One region of the Yersinia kristensenii genome, then DNA from elsewhere that is predicted to be linked to it. Evidence: predicted binding sites of a transcription regulator. Region 1 holds the regulator's gene; each other region holds the start of a gene.

Region 1 (4,666 bases):
AGTTCGCTATGGGTAGCCCACAGACGCATGTCCGCCAGATATTTTGAGTTGAATCCCGGCTCCTGCATAGCTTGTTTCAGTGAATTGAGGACGGCATTACTGGCTTTGTTCACCTGGATGCGCTCAAACGCCAGTTGCTCGATATTCGGATGAGGTTTCAGCAGGATGCGCAGGATTTTCTGATAATTCTCCAGTGTTTGATGCGCATTTTTACGCAGTAAACCGCTTTGCCACTGTGGCCATAGCCACAATGTGCTGGCGAAGGCTAAGGCGCAGCCGATTAAGGTATCGAGCAACCGCGGGATTAAAAAGTCCGCACCTTCGCCGGTCAATAACTGCAAGATATAAACCGTAGTGATGGTTCTAAAAATGACCGACCAGCCATAGTTTTTGCGTTGAACCAGATAGGCCACCAGGGTGATGAGCAACATGATGCTTAACGTGGTGCCTTCTGGCATTTGAAAATGCAGCAAAGCTGCCGCGAGTAATAGCCCAATCAGGGTGCCAAGGGCGCGGTGATGGATCCGAATTTTAGTGGCGTTATAGCCATTTTGCGTTACCAGCATCACGGTAAGCAAAATCCAATAAGGTTTAGGCAGATGGATCAAATTACCGATGTAACTGCCCGCGGCCAAAGTGACACCAAGGCGAGCAGCATCCCGCAATGCACTGGATTTAAACGATAAATAACTGACGAGTGCTGGCCAAAATGGCTGAGAGGGTTGGTTGGACATCAAGGCGCGATCATACTGCGGGCGTTGGTCGCTCAGGATTTGGGTAACATGGCTGATATGGTAATAGAAGAATTGCGCCACGGGGTTATCCGGGTGCTGCTGGGCAACCTCTTCCAGCTCGACCAGCGCATCACCCGCACTGAAATGCGTTTTTGCGCGGTGATGATAGAGAATATCATCGGCAATGGTGCGCATTTGCGTCGAGATAACCTGCATATTGCGCTTAAGAACTGTTTCTATCGGGCTTTGATCAATTAACTCTTGCGTTTTTTCTGACTGACTCACTGCCGCAGTGATGTGTTCTTGCAAATCAAGCGCCATTTGAAACAAGTTCAATAGCCGTTTTCGCTCTTTTTTCGTGGCATTGTCTATCAGGTTAAATTGCTGATAAAGCTGATTAATTTTGTCCATTATACCTTGTTGCCGGTCAAGCAACGGCGGCATGGCCTTTTCTAGCTCAACATGCTGGCCAAACAAACTGTATTTAGCATCGCAATAATCGGCCAACAAATGATAAAGCTGACTCAATGGCTCACGGATCGGCTGGTCTTTACATAACCGGAACCATAGCCAGGTAAATAGACCATACCAGAGCGTCCCCACGGCACACATCAATGGCGCTTGCCAGATAGGCGCACGACCTACCATGCTGAGGCTAAAAATAGCGGCGATAAGTGCGGCGGGGAGCAGGCGGCCATTGAGCTGGCTGATAGCGCCACTGACACCCAACATTAAAGCCAAACCAAGCATCACCGCAGGTAATGGAATATCCCACAGCAGCAGTTGTTGAGTCAGAAAACTACTGAAAGTAAAGAGAGCCCCGCCGACAATCAGCCGCCGGAAGAAATGTTGATGAGGGGTATCTAGTGCAGCAATATTACAACAGGCGGGTATCAGGGAGAACATCAACCCCAACCGCAATTCACCCATTGCGAACCCCAATGCCGCCGGCAAGCAGAGAACCAGTGTTTGGCGGAGTGCATAATTCACTTCAGGATGATAAATAAGCCGTTGCCAATTCATATAGGCCCCAGAAATTTATTAATCACACAAAAGAAAACCGGTGCCGAGGTAACAGCACCGGTTTATAGGGTTTTAACGGGTGCCGTAAACGACAATCGTTTTACCATGCGCGGAGATCAGATTTTGATCTTCTAGCATTTTTAGTATCCGCCCCACAGTTTCGCGGGAGCAGCCAACTATTTGACCAATTTCCTGGCGGGTAATCTTTATCTGCATCCCATCTGGGTGGGTCATGGCATCCGGTTGTTTTGCCAGATTAAGCAGCGTTTGTGCAATACGCCCAGTCACGTCCAGGAAAGCGAGGTTACCCACTTTCTCAGAGGTTATCTGTAAGCGATTCGCCATTTGTGAAGACAGGCGCATCAATATATCTGGATTGACCTGAATCAGCTGACGGAATTTTTTGTAAGAAATTTCAGCCACTTCACAGGCAGTTTTTGCCCTAACCCAAGCACTACGTTCTTGGCCTTCTTCAAATAATCCAAGCTCGCCGATGAAATCTCCCTGGTTTAAATAGGAGAGAATCATCTCTTTACCTTCTTCATCTTTGATCAGCACCGCAACGGAGCCTTTCACGATGTAGTAAAGCGTTTCGGCTTTTTCACCTTGGTGAATTAGCGTACTTTTCGATGGATATTTGTGGATATGGCAATGAGACAGGAACCATTCGAGAGTCGGGTCTGTTTGTGGCTTGCCGAGAACCATTCGCTGTTATCCTCTGTTGTTATCGCTGCCTAACTTAACAGGGCTCAGAGTTCCCTGTACGGCGTGCTTATAAAATACACTTTCATTTAGCATATTAATTTGCTCAACTGCCGAAAGGTATAGCCAAGATGCGTACCGAGTAGAAACCCTTCACTGAGTATTGAGAAGCTACTCTATTTAATTCAAGAAACAACACTTTCGGTTCTGTTTGTAGCACAGGATGAGGCCAGTGTCTTGTGTTGTATCGCTTCAGCATGATGAACATCGGGTTACATTGCCAGTTTGTAAATGAAAGGGTAGTCTGAATGAGAAAATTTAACCGGGAGCATGAGTTATGCAGGCACGTGTAAAGTGGGTTGAAGGGCTGACATTTTTGGGTGAGTCTGCTTCAGGTCATCAAGTTTTAATGGACGGGAATGCAGGAGATAAAGCGCCGAGCCCGATGGAAATGTTGTTAATGTCAGCGGGTGGCTGTAGCGCCATTGACGTGGTTTCTATTTTGCAAAAAGGCCGTAACGATGTGCGCGATTGCGAAGTGACGTTAACTTCACAGCGCCGGGAAGAGGCTCCGCGCCTGTTTACGCAAATTAACCTGCATTTTATTGTGAGCGGCAAGGGCTTGACCGATAAAATTGTGGAGCGCGCGGTTGAGCTGTCAGCAGAGAAATATTGCTCCGTCTCGCTAATGTTGGGTAAAGCGGCGACCATTACCCACAGTTTTGAAATCCGTGACATCGCGTAATTAACCCCTTCGTATTTGAAGCTGCAGGGTTGTTAGCTGCACTCGCTCACCCGAATCACTTACTTATGTAAGCTCATCGGGATGAGTTCGCTTGCCGCCTACCTGCAGCCCCAACGACTTTGGGTTGGGATAGCGTCAAATTATTTTTTCTTTCCAGTAATTGCTTTACTGCGGCTTCAAGGACGAAGGATTAACCGATTTTTTTACCTTCCAGCAATTGCTGCACTAACGGTGCCATAATCAGCTCCATTGCCAGCCCCATCTTCCCGCCTGGGACGACCAATGTATTGATATTGGAAATAAAAGACCCTTGCAGCATTGCCAATAAGTAGGGGAAATCAATCTGATCCAAACCGCGGAAGTGAATGACGACAAAACTTTCGTCCAGTGATGGAATCGCTTTGGCGGCAAACGGGTTAGAGGTATCGACGGTCGGCACGCGCTGAAAGTTAATGTGGGTGCGCGAGAACTGCGGCGTAATGTAGTTAATGTAATCGTCCATGGAGCGCACCACGGAATCCATCACGGCTTCACGGGAATGGCCGCGCTCACCGGTATCTCGGACTAATTTTTGAATCCACTCCAGGTTGACGATGGGCACCACGCCGACCAGCAAATCGACATGTTTTGCCACATCATGATGTTCGGTCACAACTCCGCCGTGTAACCCTTCATAAAACAACACATCGGTGGGTTCAGGCAGTGGCTCCCAGGGGGTAAAAGTACCCGGAATCTGGTTATAAGGCACGGCTTCATCATAAGTGTGCAAATACTTACGTGAGCGCCCGGTGCCGCTTTTGCCGTACTCCTCCACACTTTGTTCTAACTGACCAAAGTCATTGGCCTCTGGGCCAAAATAGCTGATATGTCGGCCTTGATCCCGCGCCTTACGGATGACGGTATCCATTTCTGGTCGGGTATAGCGGTGGAAGCTGTCGCCTTCAATTTGCGCCGCGCGAATATTCAATTGCTGAAAAATTTTGCGAAACGCCAGGCTGGTCGTCGTCCCTGCGCCACTTGAGCCGGTGACGGCTATAACCGGATGTTTAGTTGACATATTAGCTGTAACTCCATGGGGTTAGATCCTCAGTGGACAGGCTGAAATGGGCTGTTTTTTAGCGTTAGCGGTTATTTTTAGGGCAAAGTGTCCGCCTTGTCACTCTGATTTTACTCGATGAGTGTCGTGATCCCGCGAGGGTTATGGCAATTCTTCTGCTCCGGCCCGAAATGCACCGCGTGGCATAATATTGATAGTCTCGTGTAACTCTGACCAGACCAATACCGCCTCACCACTCGCTAATTGGCGGCGCACGTCTTCGACTTTTTGTGCTAATGACCGCTCATGCTCGCCGTAATCCGTGCCTTCACGTAGCACGAAGGCTTCCAGCAGGTTATCCAGCGTTTCACTATCAACTTGCTGCCAGGGAATCATCATGACGGTTGCTCCAAATAGGGGGAAAGC
Region 2 (4,666 bases), 310 kb from region 1:
AATTCTGATTGTCTCGGTTAAATATCTGACCTATGTCATGCGCGCGGATAACGCCGGTGAAGGGGGGATTTTAACCTTAATGTCTTTGGCTGGGCGTAATACGTCTTCCAGAGCCACTTCCATTTTGGTGATCCTCGGCTTAATTGGTGGCAGTTTCTTTTATGGTGAGGTGGTCATCACCCCGGCAATATCGGTTATGTCGGCCATCGAAGGGCTAGAAATAGCCGCACCTGCACTTGATCCTTATATTGTCCCTTGCTCTATTGCCGTTTTAACCCTGTTATTTGTGATTCAAAAACACGGGACTGGCAGCGTCGGTAAATTGTTTGCCCCGGTGATGTTGGTTTGGTTCCTGACCTTGGCGCTGCTGGGGTTACGCAGTATTATCGCGAATCCAGAAGTGCTGGCTGCATTGAATCCGAAATGGGCGATAAGCTTCTTCACTGAATATAAGTCTGTTTCATTTTTTGCCCTTGGTGCGGTAGTTTTAGCTATTACCGGGGTGGAAGCCTTATATGCAGATATGGGGCATTTTGGTAAATTTCCTATTCGGTTAGCATGGTTTACCGTGGTGCTGCCCTCATTGGTGCTAAATTATTTTGGCCAGGGCGCGTTATTACTGAAAAATCCGGAAGCCATCAAAAACCCCTTCTTCCTGCTCGCCCCCGACTGGGCATTGATTCCACTATTAATATTGGCGACATTGGCGACCGTTATTGCCTCGCAGGCTGTCATCTCCGGTGTATTCTCACTGACCCGACAGGCGGTTCGTTTAGGTTATTTACCGCCGATGCGCATTATTCATACCTCAGAAATGGAATCAGGGCAGATATATATCCCGGTGATTAACTGGACGCTGTATCTGGCGGTGGTATTGGTGATTGTCGGATTCGAACGCTCCAGTAATTTGGCGGCCGCTTACGGTATTGCCGTAACCGGTACCATGGTCATCACCAGTGTTCTGTTCTGTACCGTAGCGCTGAAAAACTGGCACTGGAACCGAGCTTTTGTTGGTTGCCTGTTAGTGCTCTTATTGATTATTGATATTCCCATGTTCTCTGCCAACGCCCTGAAATTGTTCTCCGGTGGTTGGTTGCCACTGTCATTGGGGCTGGTGATGTTTATCATCATGACCACCTGGAAAAGCGAGCGTTTCAGCTTGTTGCGCCGTATGCATGAACACGGCAATTCACTGGAAGCGATGATTGCTTCATTGGAGAAGTCACCTCCGGTTCGTGTTCCCGGCACCGCGGTCTATATGTCGCGGGCGATGAATGTTATTCCGTTCGCATTGCTACATAACCTCAAACATAACAAAGTATTACATGAGCGAGTGGTCTTACTGACACTGAGAACTGAAGATGCGCCGTATGTCCATAATGTTAATCGCGTGACCATCGAGCAGCTCTCGCCGACGTTCTGGCGGGTTGTGGCGAGTTATGGTTGGCATGAAACCCCAAATGTGGAAGAGATTTTCCATCGCTGTGGTTTGGAAGGCTTACCTTGCCAGATGATGGAGACTTCATTCTTTATGTCTCACGAGTCACTCATTCTGACCAAGCGGCCATGGTATATGTTCTTGCGCGGCAAGCTGTTTATTGCCCTCAGCCGTAATGCGCTGCGCGCTGCCGATCAGTTTGAAATCCCGCCGAATAGGGTGATTGAATTGGGAACTCAGGTAGAGATTTAGCTCAAAGGCTGCTGACAAAGTTGATACGCGGGGAAATGTGCCGAATGGGTCCCTCTTAGTGTCAAATACAAGTGCGTAAGCCGTCGGAGCGCCCGTCGGTGCAGCCGCCCGTGACAAAATAGATTTATCAATAACCTTCAAGGCCGTTAAACATAACGGCCTTTTTCACATTCATCATCCCCGCTTTTCATTTGTTCAGCGAAACGTTTCGATGGTGATCACAATTTCACCAAATTGGGTTTGCCTTCTGCGGTCATTTTTCTAAACTCAGTATCAGCGAAACGTTTCGCTGTTGGAGTCGAAAATGAAAAAAGGCGCATTACTGAATTCTGATATTTCTGCTGTTATCTCCCGCCTGGGCCATACCGATCAGATTGTGATAGGTGATGCGGGGCTGCCAATACCGGCAACCACCACACGTATCGATTTGGCACTGACTCGAGGCGTCCCTGGGTTCCTCCAGGTTTTTGAGGTGGTAACACAAGAAATGCAGGTTGAGAGTGCCGTCTTGGCGGAGGAGATTATTAAAAATAACCCGCAACTCCATGAAACGTTACTCGCACAACTATCACAACTTGAGCAACACCAGGGAAACCAAATTGCTTTGCACTATATCAGCCATGAGGCTTTTAAAGAGCAAACCAAACAAAGCCGGGCAGTGATTCGTAGCGGGGAATGTTCCCCCTTTGCTAACATCATTCTCTGCTCCGGCGTAACTTTCTGAGGCGTTTATGCAACCTTTGCTGCAACTGAAAGGGATTGATAAAGCCTTTCCCGGCGTCAAAGCACTCTCGGGTGCTGCGCTGAGTGTCTATCCCGGCAGGGTGATGGCACTGGTAGGCGAAAATGGGGCCGGAAAATCGACCATGATGAAAGTGCTGACCGGTATCTATAACAAAGATGCTGGCAGCCAACATTTCTTGGGTAAAGAAGTGGTGTTTAATGGCCCGAAAGACTCACAGGAAGCGGGGATTGGCATTATTCATCAGGAACTTAACCTGATCCCACAGTTAACCATCGCAGAAAATATCTTTTTAGGGCGCGAGTTTGTTAATCGCTTTGGCAGCATTGATTGGAAAAAAATGTATGCCGAAGCTGATTTATTGCTGGCGCGCTTAAATATCAGCTACAGCAGCCATCGGCTGGTGGGCGAGCTTTCCATTGGTGATCAGCAAATGGTGGAAATCGCCAAAGTGCTGAGCTTTGAATCCAAAGTCATCATTATGGATGAACCAACCGATGCCCTGACCGACACTGAAACGGCCTCTTTATTTAATGTTATTAAAGAGTTGAAAGCGGAAGGCCGTGGCATTGTTTATATCTCCCACCGCTTAAAAGAAATCTTTGAGATTTGCGATGACGTCACGGTGTTCCGTGATGGGCAGTTTATCGCCGAAAAACCGGTTAACACGCTGACCGAAAACTCACTGATTGAGATGATGGTAGGCCGTAAGCTGGAAGAGCAATATCCGCGCCTAAATTTACCGCGTGGTGAAAAACGCTTACAGGTCAAACAGCTATGTGGCCCAGGGGTGACAAATGTCAATTTCACCCTCTACAGTGGCGAAATTCTGGGTGTGGCGGGTTTGATGGGCGCTGGCCGCACTGAGCTGATGAAAATCATCTATGGTGCGCTGCCGCGTAAATCTGGCTTTGTTATGTTGGATGGCCGTGAAGTCGTGACTCATTCACCGCAGGATGGTTTAGCAAACGGCATTGTGTACATTTCTGAAGATCGTAAGCGCGATGGCTTAGTGCTCGGCATGTCAGTTAAAGAAAATATGTCTTTGACTGCATTGCGTTATTTCAGCCGTTCAGGGGGATCGCTCAAGCATGCTGATGAACAGCAGGCGGTGGCGGATTTCATTCGTTTATTTAATATCAAAACGCCTTCCATGGAACAGCCGATTGGTTTGCTGTCCGGTGGTAATCAGCAAAAAGTGGCTATCGCTCGGGGTCTAATGACTCGGCCGAAAGTTTTGATCCTTGATGAACCCACTCGTGGGGTGGATGTCGGGGCCAAAAAAGAAATCTACCAGTTAATTAACCAATTCAAACAAGAAGGGCTGAGCATCATTCTGGTTTCCTCGGAAATGCCGGAAGTGCTGGGCATGAGCGACCGCATCATTGTGATGCATGAAGGCCAGTTAAGCGGCGAGTTTTCTATTGAACAGGCTACCCAAGAAGTGTTGATGGCTGCGGCCGTCGGCAAGCGCGATTTATTGGAAAAATAAATTATTTAGACTCTCAATAATTCGAGTTGCAGGAAGGCGGCAACAGAGTAAATCCCCTGGAGCTTACACAGGTAAGTGACTGGGGTGAACGAAGGAAGCCAACGCACATGCAGCTTGAAATATGACGAGTAGAGCAGGAGTAATCAGATATGAGTTCCCAGACTATCAATACAAAGCGCTGGTTCAGTAAAGAATGGTTATTAGAACAAAAATCACTGATTGCGCTGCTGGTGCTGATTGCTGTGGTTTCGTCACTAAGCCCGAACTTTTTTACCCTTAATAACATGTTTAACATTCTCCAGCAGACTTCCGTCAACGCCATTATGGCCGTTGGGATGACACTGGTTATTCTGACCTCAGGTATTGACCTGTCGGTAGGGTCATTACTGGCGCTGACTGGCGCGGTGGCAGCTTCGATTGTCGGGTTGGAAGTTAATGCACTGGTGGCAGTAGGGGCCGCACTGGCTCTGGGGGCGTTTATCGGCGGCATCACCGGGGTGATTGTCGCTAAGGGTAAAGTGCAGGCCTTTATTGCCACCTTGGTGATGATGCTATTACTGCGTGGTGTCACCATGGTTTATACCAATGGTAGCCCGATAAATACTGGTTTTACTGATGTTGGAGACACTTTTGGTTGGTTCGGTATTGGCCGTCCATTTGGTGTGCCGACCCCTATCTGGTTGATGGCGATTGTCTTTATCGCGGCCTGGTACATGCTGCATCACACACGACTGGGCCGTTA
Region 3 (4,666 bases), 2.2 Mb from region 1:
ACTGTCTTCCAGGGTGAACGTCAGGATAACGCCATTTTCATTCTCATCATGGGCACTAAGCGTCCATGGCAGTAAACGAGCAAAACCGTGAGAAGGTTGCGCTGATGGTCCAAACCAAGGCCAACAAATAGGTACACCACCACGAATAGCGACACCGTCTTTAAATGGCGTGTTATTACTCAACCAGATTACAGGTTGTTCACCGCTCGGCTGGTAAGCCAATAAATGAGCACCTTGCAAGCTAACGGCGGCACGTACTTTGGGATGGGAAACGACCACAATGGGCAGATCATCCAACTGGCGCTGGCTGATGTAAGGTGAAATTTGTTCAACAACAGGTAGGGTGAAGATTTTCTCGTTCATTCGTTTGGCCTTATGAGAAAAGGGGCTGGAGATCCATTGAACTTCAGACTTTCGATAATATCACAGGCTTTAAATCTTGCAGCAAATCAACGATGAAGTCGTAGCGTATCATTGATATTACGCAACTTTTTGTAGTGTCGAAATGGGCAGGGTGGTGAGATCACCGTTTATCAATAATAAAAAAGCCACCCGAAGGTGGCTTTTGGTAGAAATCTACATCAATCCATTATTTGGAGATGTGAGAGATCAAATCCAGAACTTTGTTTGAATAGCCAGTTTCGTTATCGTACCAAGAAACCAGTTTCACAAAGTTGTCATTCAACGCGATACCGGCTTTAGCATCGAATACTGAAGTCAGTTTTTCGCCGTTGAAATCGGTAGAAACAACGTCGTCTTCGGTGTAACCCAGAACGCCTTTCAGCTCGCCTTCTGAAGCAGCTTTGATTGCCGCACAGATTTCTTTGTAAGAAGCTGGTTTTTCCAGACGTGCAGTCAGGTCAACAACTGAAACGTTAGGAGTAGGAACGCGGAACGCCATACCCGTCAGTTTGCCGTTCAGTGCTGGGATAACTTTACCCACTGCTTTAGCAGCACCGGTAGAAGAAGGGATGATGTTCTGGGATGCGCCGCGGCCGCCGCGCCAGTCTTTGTGAGACGGGCCATCAACAGTTTTCTGAGTTGCGGTAGTTGCATGCACAGTGGTCATCAGCGCTTCAACGATGCCGAACTTGTCGTTGATAACTTTAGCCAGTGGAGCCAGGCAGTTAGTGGTACAAGAAGCGTTAGAAACGATTTCCTGACCTGCGTATTCTTTATGGTTAACGCCCATCACGAACATTGGGGTGTCGTCTTTAGACGGGCCAGTCAGAACAACTTTCTTCGCGCCAGCAGCGATGTGCTTACGTGCAGTTTCGTCAGTCAGGAACAGGCCAGTTGCTTCAGCAACAACGTCAACGTTGACTTCGTTCCACTTCAGGTTAGCCGGATCTCTCTCTGCGGTAACACGGATGGTTTTACCGTTAACAACCAGATGGCCGTCTTTTACTTCTACAGTACCGTCGAAACGACCGTGGGTAGAGTCGTATTTCAGCATGTACGCCATGTATTCAGCGTCCAACAGGTCGTTGATTGCAACGATTTCGATGTCAGAACGTTCCTGAGCAGCACGGAAAACAATGCGACCGATACGGCCAAAACCGTTGATACCTACTTTGATAGTCATATATTCCACCAGCTATTTGTTAGTGAATAAAAGGTTGGTTGTAAAATTACAAAAACCTTACCGAGCGTCAAGCGGAATCGTGTCAATTATTGCTACAAATCAAACCAAGGGCGTTAGATCGAACATTAATTACACGTTTCCAGATACGATTAGCCTTATTTCCATATTGGGGCGAATTATTCAGTTTAAAGTGAGAATCAGTAATATTTGCGATTTTTATCACATTTACACTGATGCCCTTTCGATGGCATACAGTTTAGGACAATTTTAACTGCTTTGTTGTTAATTTTTTGTTATTATTAGACGTTGTTTTCGTTGACTTTATTCCCTGCCAGAGAACCGCACAAATGGCTAAAGAACTGAACCCTACAGAAAATATTGAGAAACTGACCGATATTCAGCGGCATGTCACCCAACAGCGGGGGACAGAAGCGCCTTTTAGTGGAAAATTACTGCATAATAAGCGTGAGGGTATCTACCAATGCCTGTGCTGCCATCAACCGCTTTTTATTTCAGAATCTAAGTTTGATTCCGGCTGTGGTTGGCCGAGTTTTTATCAGCCACTTGATGCAGAATCTATTCGCTATATTGATGATTATTCTCATAATATGCATCGTGTTGAGATCCGTTGTGGTCACTGTGATGCGCACTTGGGGCATGTTTTCCCTGATGGCCCGCAACCCACCGGCGAGCGCTATTGCGTAAACTCGGCATCACTGAATTTTGTTGATAACCAAAATGGTGAACAAACCGCAGGGTAAATGCGCATTTTTGTTTCTCATTTTAGGTGTGAAAAATCGATTCAGCTTATTATTCGTTTACTGAGGATGCTCTGATGGAGCTTGAAGACCTGATTTCAGTGATGACACCCGAAATTTACCAGCGGTTGATGCAAGCGGTTGAGTTAGGTAAATGGCCGGATGGTGTGGCACTGACGCCGGAACAAAAAGAGAATAGCCTGCAAATGGTCATGCTGTGGCAAGCGCGCCATAACAAGGATGCGCAGCATATGAGTATCGGTACCGATGGCCAGATAGTGATGAAAACCAAACAAGAGCTGAAGCAACAATTCAGCCAGCCGACACTGGCCAAGTTGAAGCCGGAGTAATTACTAATACATAAATTGAAAGCATAAAAAACGGAGCCGGGTGAGGCTCCGCCAGACTGTTGATAAAGTTGATAAGCGGGGAAATGTACCTAATGGGTCGTAACGGCGTAAGCTGTCGGAGCGCCCATCGGTGCAGTCGCCCCGCCAGTCCCAGTGCAACAAAATAGGTTTATCTTGTTGAGCCAGCCAGTGTTTTTATTTCAGCCATAAACTCTTTCAACGACTGTATGTTTGCCCCTGCTGCATTCATCGCATCGAGAGCTTGTTGGCTGTCTTGTGGTTGTAGATTGACCCCACGGCAACCCTCACTGATGACTGATGTTTTATAACCTAATGTTAATGCATCCAGTACGGTGTATTTCACACAATAATCTGTTGCCAACCCCATAATGAACAAACGGTCAATTCCCTGCTGACGTAACCAATCGTCCAGTGGCGTTTTCGCTCGTCGGCCATTGTCGAAAAAGGCGCTGTAGCTGTCGATATCAGGGTTTTGGCCTTTTCGGAAAATATCGGTAATCGCTTGTTGATTTAACTGCGGATGCAAAGCCGCACCAGACGTATTCTGGACACAATGCACTGGCCACCACACTTGGGTTAATCCCGCCAAATCACCGACAGTCCAGGGTTCTGCCTGTGAGTTGACGGCAAAACTCCGGTGTCCAGCAGGGTGCCAATCCTGACTGGCGATGACCGGTATTTTGTGTCTCAAGCAGGTGGCAATAGCCTGATTGGCAATGGCGATCACCGCGTCACCCTCAGCTACCGCCAGTGCACCACCGGGACAAAAATCATTTTGCAAATCAATTAAGAGCAGTGCCGTATTCATTTACATTCCACCAAATCATTGAGTATCCGTTAATTCGCCCCGCAGGTTTTGTTGCATCAACCGGCGAATGTCTTCGGGAGATAGAGATTGGCTTAATAAATAATGCAATTTGGTCAGCGCTGCTTCCACCGTCATATCAAAACCACTGATAACACCGGCGTGCGCCAGTGCATTGCCGGTTGCATAGCCATCCATATTGACTCTACCAGAAATACATTGTGTCAGATTCATCACCACAATACCGCGGTCGCTGGCATTTTTTAATTCATCTAATAACTCGGCTTTTTGTGGCGCATTACCGACGCCATAGGAGCGAAGAATAAGCGCTTTTACCGGTTGCAACAGGAAGTTACGCACTACCGCCCCAGATATTCCCGGATAAATAGTGACGACCCCAATGGGTTGAGGTGTGATCTTGTGAACAATCAATGGGCCGTTAATAACCGGGGATTCGACTGAGGTCATCCGGCGAATATGAATTCCAGCCTCGAGCAACACGGACAAATTAGGAGAAGCAAAAGCATCAAATCCATCAGCATGCGCTTTAGTGGTGCGATTACCGCGAAAAAGTTTGTTGTTAAAGAACAAACTGACTTCATTCACCGGGTGATTGGCAGCAAGATAGAGCGCGTTGAGTAAGTTGGTTTGCCCGTCAGAACGCAACTCGGCCAAAGGAATTTGCGAACCGGTGACAATCACCGGTTTAGCCAAGTTTTCCAACATAAAAGAGAGGGCTGAGGCAGTAAACGCCATGGTATCGGTGCCGTGCAAAATAACAAAGCCATCATATAAATCGTAATTTTGCTGAATATCATTGGCAATATGCTGCCAGTCTTCCGGCGTCATGTCAGAAGAATCAATCAATGGGGCATATTCATGGATAGTAAAATCTGGCATCTCGGGCCGATGGAACTCAGGCATGAGCGCAAGCTGGCGCTGTAGATGGCCGGAAACAGGAATGTATCCGTTATCTGAGCGCTGCATACCAATAGTCCCGCCAGTATAGGCGACATAAATAGATTTCTTCCGCATGAGTCATATGCCTAAAAAATAGTAAAAAATGAGATGGATGAATTATAGGGAGACTGGCGAGGAAAAAAAGCCCGGCAGGTGCCGGGCGGAGTATTTATCTACTATATCCATC
Region 4 (4,666 bases), 220 kb from region 1:
TCTTCAGTACGCGGTCTTTAGCTTCAATGGTGCCGTGTGGTACGGCGATAGATTCGCCCAGATAAGTGGAGCTCAGTTTTTCACGTTCCAACATCGCTTCAACATATTCTGGCTCGACATAACCGCCTTTTACCAACTGCTCACCGGCGAAGCGAATAGCTTGCTCTTTATCTGTAGCATGTTGATTGAGAAAAATATTTCCCGCACTCAGTTTGAACAGGTTGGCTTCTGATGGCTCAAAGCTATCATCCAGCGTTTCAATCACTTTTTGTGTGGTCGCCGTCGCGTTACTCACTTCGACTAAACGTGCCGTCAGGTTGGTATACAGCTGGCTGTCGAGGAAGTTAGTCAGCGAGATATGCTGTGCTTGCGGTGCATGACGCATTGCTCGCTCAGTCAAATCACGGTGCGTGATAACTAAATCAACATCTTCCGGCAAGTTATTGATGGCGCAGTTCGTGACCGAGATGTGCTTCAGGCCCGCATCTTGCACTTTCTTACGCAACACACCGGCACCCATCGCACTGGAACCCATACCGGCATCACAGGCAACAATGATTTTCCGCACAGTGCTCAAGTCACCCGCAGCCGCTGCTGCATTGGCTGCTTGTGCGCCTTTAGATTGCGCTTTCATGTCTTGCATACGGCGAGTTGCATCTTCCAGGCTGTCTTCTTCTTCGTCTTTGGCTTTAGACGTTTTCAGCAAGATAGCTGACACCACGAAGGACACCGCAAACGCAGCAGCAACCGCCGCAATGTTGGCAAAATAAGCCCCTTTTGGTGTCATTGCCAATACTGCCAGGATAGAACCCGGAGACGCTGGAGATACCAGGCCGCCATTCAACAGAGTCAGCGTAAACACGCCAGTCATACCGCCCAGAATCACCGCCAGCAATAAACGTGGGTTCATCAAAACGTATGGGAAATAGATTTCGTGGATACCACCGAAGAAGTGGATGATAGCCGCGCCGCCAGCAGATTGCTTGGCGTTACCTTTGCCGAAGAACATATAAGCCATTAACACACCCAAACCAGGGCCTGGGTTAGCTTCAATCAGGAAGAAGATAGACTTACCGGTTTCAGTCGCCTGCTGGATACCCAGCGGTGAGAAGATACCGTGGTTGATAGCGTTATTCAGGAACAGGATTTTGGCCGGTTCAACAAAGATTGACGTCAGTGGCAGCAGGTTATTCTGCACCATGATGTGCACGCCAGCAGCCAGTGCTTTAGACAACACTTCTACCAAGGGGCCAATCGCCATAAAGGCTAGAATAGCCAGCAGCATCCCGATAATACCGGCTGAGAAGTTGTTAACCAGCATCTCAAAGCCGCTTTTGATTTTACCTTCAACCCAGCGGTCAAAGTGTTTGATTGCCCAGCCACCCAATGGCCCTGCAATCATTGCACCGAGGAACATTGGCATATCAGCACCAACGATAACCCCCATGGTGGTGATAGCACCCACCACACCACCGCGGTCACCACCGACCAAACGGCCACCGGTAAAACCGATCAGCAGTGGTAACAGGTAGGTGATCATCGGGCCAACCAGTTTGGCTAGCGTTTCATTCGGCAGCCAGCCCGTTGGGATAAACAGTGCGGTGATAATACCCCAGGCGATAAATGCGCCGATGTTGGGCATAACCATGTTACTGAGGAATCGGCCAAAATTTTGAACTCTGACCTTTGCATCTGGTGAAAACATAAAACACCCCTATTGGTACGCGCTAACAATAAGAGCGCGATATAATTGTTTTGTTGAGGCAGTTCTGCAAAACCCGCCGGTGTTATTGAATACAAACCCGCTGTATGCAAAACAAACTTTAGCATGCTCCTTTACTCACGCGTAGCTCACCCCTGGCATGTGACGAATATCACACTAAAACCCCCACTACAGGGGTGGATTTGTTGATTGATGTCACACTATTTGGGTGTAAGAAAGCCACAACGGAGAATTTTTAAGCTTCAAGCGGCCAATATAGTGATTCATATCACACTTTCGTGGCGACCCTTTGTTTTGAAAATGTGATGTTAATCACAAGTTATTTTTGTTCGTAGAGGAAGGATGAGACATTCACCCTGCTAATAACCTCTCAGACTCAACTCTCGGTAGAAATGTGTAATAAAATAACAGGGGGAAGGGGGCACATTATTGGAGCGGGTTTCAGGTAAAATTTATTCAGAGATGAGGTTCAGTTGTTAGAGCTGGCTGAGTCACTGTTTCGGTTGATATTAGTTCATCATTGCTCACGGCCGGAGCGGGTTTCGGTTGATATTCGATTTGTTTTCATTGCTGGCTTTGCCGCCTCAACCGAGCAGGAGGGCAAGCCGGCCCTCCTGCACCTGCGGCTTGCGCGAAATATTGCCCTATGGGTAAACCGTCTACGTCTTTCGGGCTGACGAGCCAGCGCGCTTTTCGCGGCCGTCCATGGCCGCTCACTCGGCCCTCCATCCTTGTCGGCAATATTTCTGATTGCGCTCAAGGTCAAAAGAGAAAATCAAAACCATAGTCTTTAGGTTTTGAAGTTTAAAAGCACATTTGAGCCGCCGAGTGAAGAATGTAGCAAGGGAAATCCGGCATGGACGCCGGATTTAGGCGTCACGCGGAAGGACCCGCGTAAAGCCGTCCCGCCAGCGTAATGATGAATCGAGGGCACCCACGCAGTGGGCAGGCGATTCGTGCGCAAGCGCGGGATTGCACAAGGGGCCACGCTTATGGCCCCTTTGCCGGTTGGTTCATCGCAGGTTAAGTAAACTCAGTTGCTTTAACAACCGAACCGATCACCAAATCAAATCAACCAAAACCATCACTGAATAACACTCATGACACTCTTCTGCGCCGCCATCATCGCCGGGTACTTAGCGACCAAATTAGCCATCATCGCGTTGTATTGTGCTGCTTGCTGCGCAGTCTGGAATTGAACACCGCCATTATTGAAGGTCACTTGCGTCCCCTGCTGTTGCAGGAAATCACCGACCTGCGCCAGATCCTGCACAAAGGCAGAAACAACTGGAACCGCCGGAATGAGCACATTGGTAGGTTGAGTCACAATGTTATCAAAAGCTTTATTGAAAACGACCTTCAAGTCATCTGGCTGCTTCAACGCGGCTACAGCGGCATCTGCCTGTGTTTTGGCGGTACGAATCTGCTGTACCAGCAGATTCAGCGCACCCGCTGACTGCTGCAATGCATCACGCTTATTAAGATAGTCCTGCGCCATACGAATCTCATTGATTTGCGCAATAGCGGGGCTCAAGCTAGCATCCACAGATTTACTGAGTTGCTGTGAAAAAGTCACTAAAATCGCGTAATCGCTGACATAAGGGCCAAACTTCTGTTTTTGATCTTCACTCAGTGTTGGCAGTTTCATCCCACTGCGCATCACGGTGTTTTGCAGATAATCAATAAAAGCCTTACGTTGTTCTGGCTCTTTATCCCCGCAGGCGGTCAATTGGAACACCACCAGCAACGCCAGTACTGGCGCTAACCAACGTGAATATCGGGTTGTATTCAGTGCAAAAGTCATGTGAAACTACTCCTGTAGTAAGTACTTATTTTCACAAAATTCTATTCTTATCGCCCAACTCCAGCGTTAAGAATAGCTAAGGGGAGCGCAATACGCTCCCCTATTGCCGATCGAGTACAGGATTATTGCAACAGCGAAATATCAGCAACCTGTAAGAACAGTTCGCGTAACTTGCTCAGCAATGTCAGACGGTTAACCCGCACTGCATCATTTTCGTCCATCACCATTACACTATCAAAGAACTCATCGACTGTTTCCCGCAGAGCGGCCAGCTCGACCAGTGCTTCCTGATATTGACCCGCAGCAAATACCGGCTCCAGCTTATCGCGCAATACCACCAAATGCGTGGCCAGCTTCAGTTCCGCCGGTTCTTTTAGCACGGAAGCATGAACGTGATCATTCAGGGTATCTGTGGATTTCGCCAGAATATTCGACACACGTTTGTTCGCCGCAGCCAATGCCGCAGCCGCGTCTAGTGTGCGGAAATAAGTCACCGCTTTCACCCGAGCATCAAAATCAGCTGGTTTGGTTGGGCGGCGAGCCAATACTGCCTGAATGGTATCAACGCTATGACCTTCATCCTGATACCAGGCGCGGAAGCGGCCCAGCATGAACTCAATCACTTCATCGACCACTTTGGTGTTGGTTAGCTTGCTACCATACAGGCGCACGGCCTCTTCAGTCAGCGTTTGCAGATCCAGCGGCAAATTCTTCTCGACGATAATACGCAATACACCCAACGCCGCGCGGCGCAGAGCAAATGGGTCTTTATCGCCTTTAGGATGTTGACCGATACCGAAAATCCCGGCCAGCGTGTCCATTTTATCGGCAATAGCCAATGCACAAGCAACCGGATTTGACGGCAAATCATCGCCCGCAAAACGTGGCTGATATTGTTCATTCAGTGCAACCGCAACGTCTTCAGCTTCACCATCGTGACGGGCATAATGCATCCCCATCACACCTTGGGTGTCAGTGAATTCGAACACCATATTGGTCATCAGGTCACACTTGGACAATAAACCAGCGCGAGTAGCATGGTTAACATCTGCACCAATTTGTGCTGCAACCCAACCGGCCAGCGCTTGAATACGATCAGTTTTATCGCGCAGGGTGCCCAATTGCTGTTGGAACAGCAC

The links. Region 1 encodes CRP, which controls carbon source genes, mostly activating them, when cyclic AMP is high. Its sites were predicted from a motif close to ATGTGANNNNNNTCACAT; they were not measured.
Positions count from the first base shown of each region.
Region 2: the regulator CRP is predicted to act here: its motif matches at 1,897-1,914, upstream of rbsD (D-ribose pyranase).
Region 3: the regulator CRP is predicted to act here: its motif matches at 1,793-1,810, upstream of msrB (peptide-methionine (R)-S-oxide reductase MsrB).
Region 4: the regulator CRP is predicted to act here: its motif matches at 1,863-1,880, upstream of DX162_RS06515 (PTS mannitol transporter subunit IICBA).

Region 1 is NZ_UHIY01000001.1:1,189,492-1,194,157, reverse strand. It holds gene DX162_RS05670 (YccS/YhfK family putative transporter) at 1-1,757, opposite strand, end outside; gene crp (cAMP-activated global transcriptional regulator CRP) at 1,830-2,462, opposite strand; gene DX162_RS05660 (OsmC family protein) at 2,797-3,204, shown strand; gene DX162_RS05655 (phosphoribulokinase) at 3,395-4,261, opposite strand; gene DX162_RS05650 (YheU family protein) at 4,403-4,639, opposite strand; gene DX162_RS05645 (hydrolase) at 4,636-4,666, opposite strand, start outside.
Region 2 is NZ_UHIY01000001.1:1,497,196-1,501,861, forward strand. It holds gene kup (low affinity potassium transporter Kup) at 1-1,690, shown strand, start outside; gene rbsD (D-ribose pyranase) at 1,995-2,414, shown strand; gene rbsA (ribose ABC transporter ATP-binding protein RbsA) at 2,422-3,924, shown strand; gene rbsC (ribose ABC transporter permease) at 4,074-4,666, shown strand, end outside.
Region 3 is NZ_UHIY01000001.1:3,437,695-3,442,360, forward strand. It holds gene DX162_RS15760 (D-hexose-6-phosphate mutarotase) at 1-363, opposite strand, end outside; gene gapA (glyceraldehyde-3-phosphate dehydrogenase) at 590-1,585, opposite strand; gene msrB (peptide-methionine (R)-S-oxide reductase MsrB) at 1,933-2,346, shown strand; gene DX162_RS15775 (YeaC family protein) at 2,421-2,693, shown strand; gene pncA (bifunctional nicotinamidase/pyrazinamidase) at 2,863-3,522, opposite strand; gene ansA (asparaginase) at 3,538-4,554, opposite strand.
Region 4 is NZ_UHIY01000001.1:1,407,130-1,411,795, forward strand. It holds gene DX162_RS06515 (PTS mannitol transporter subunit IICBA) at 1-1,705, opposite strand, end outside; gene DX162_RS06525 (DUF3053 domain-containing protein) at 2,808-3,527, opposite strand; gene glyS (glycine--tRNA ligase subunit beta) at 3,650-4,666, opposite strand, start outside.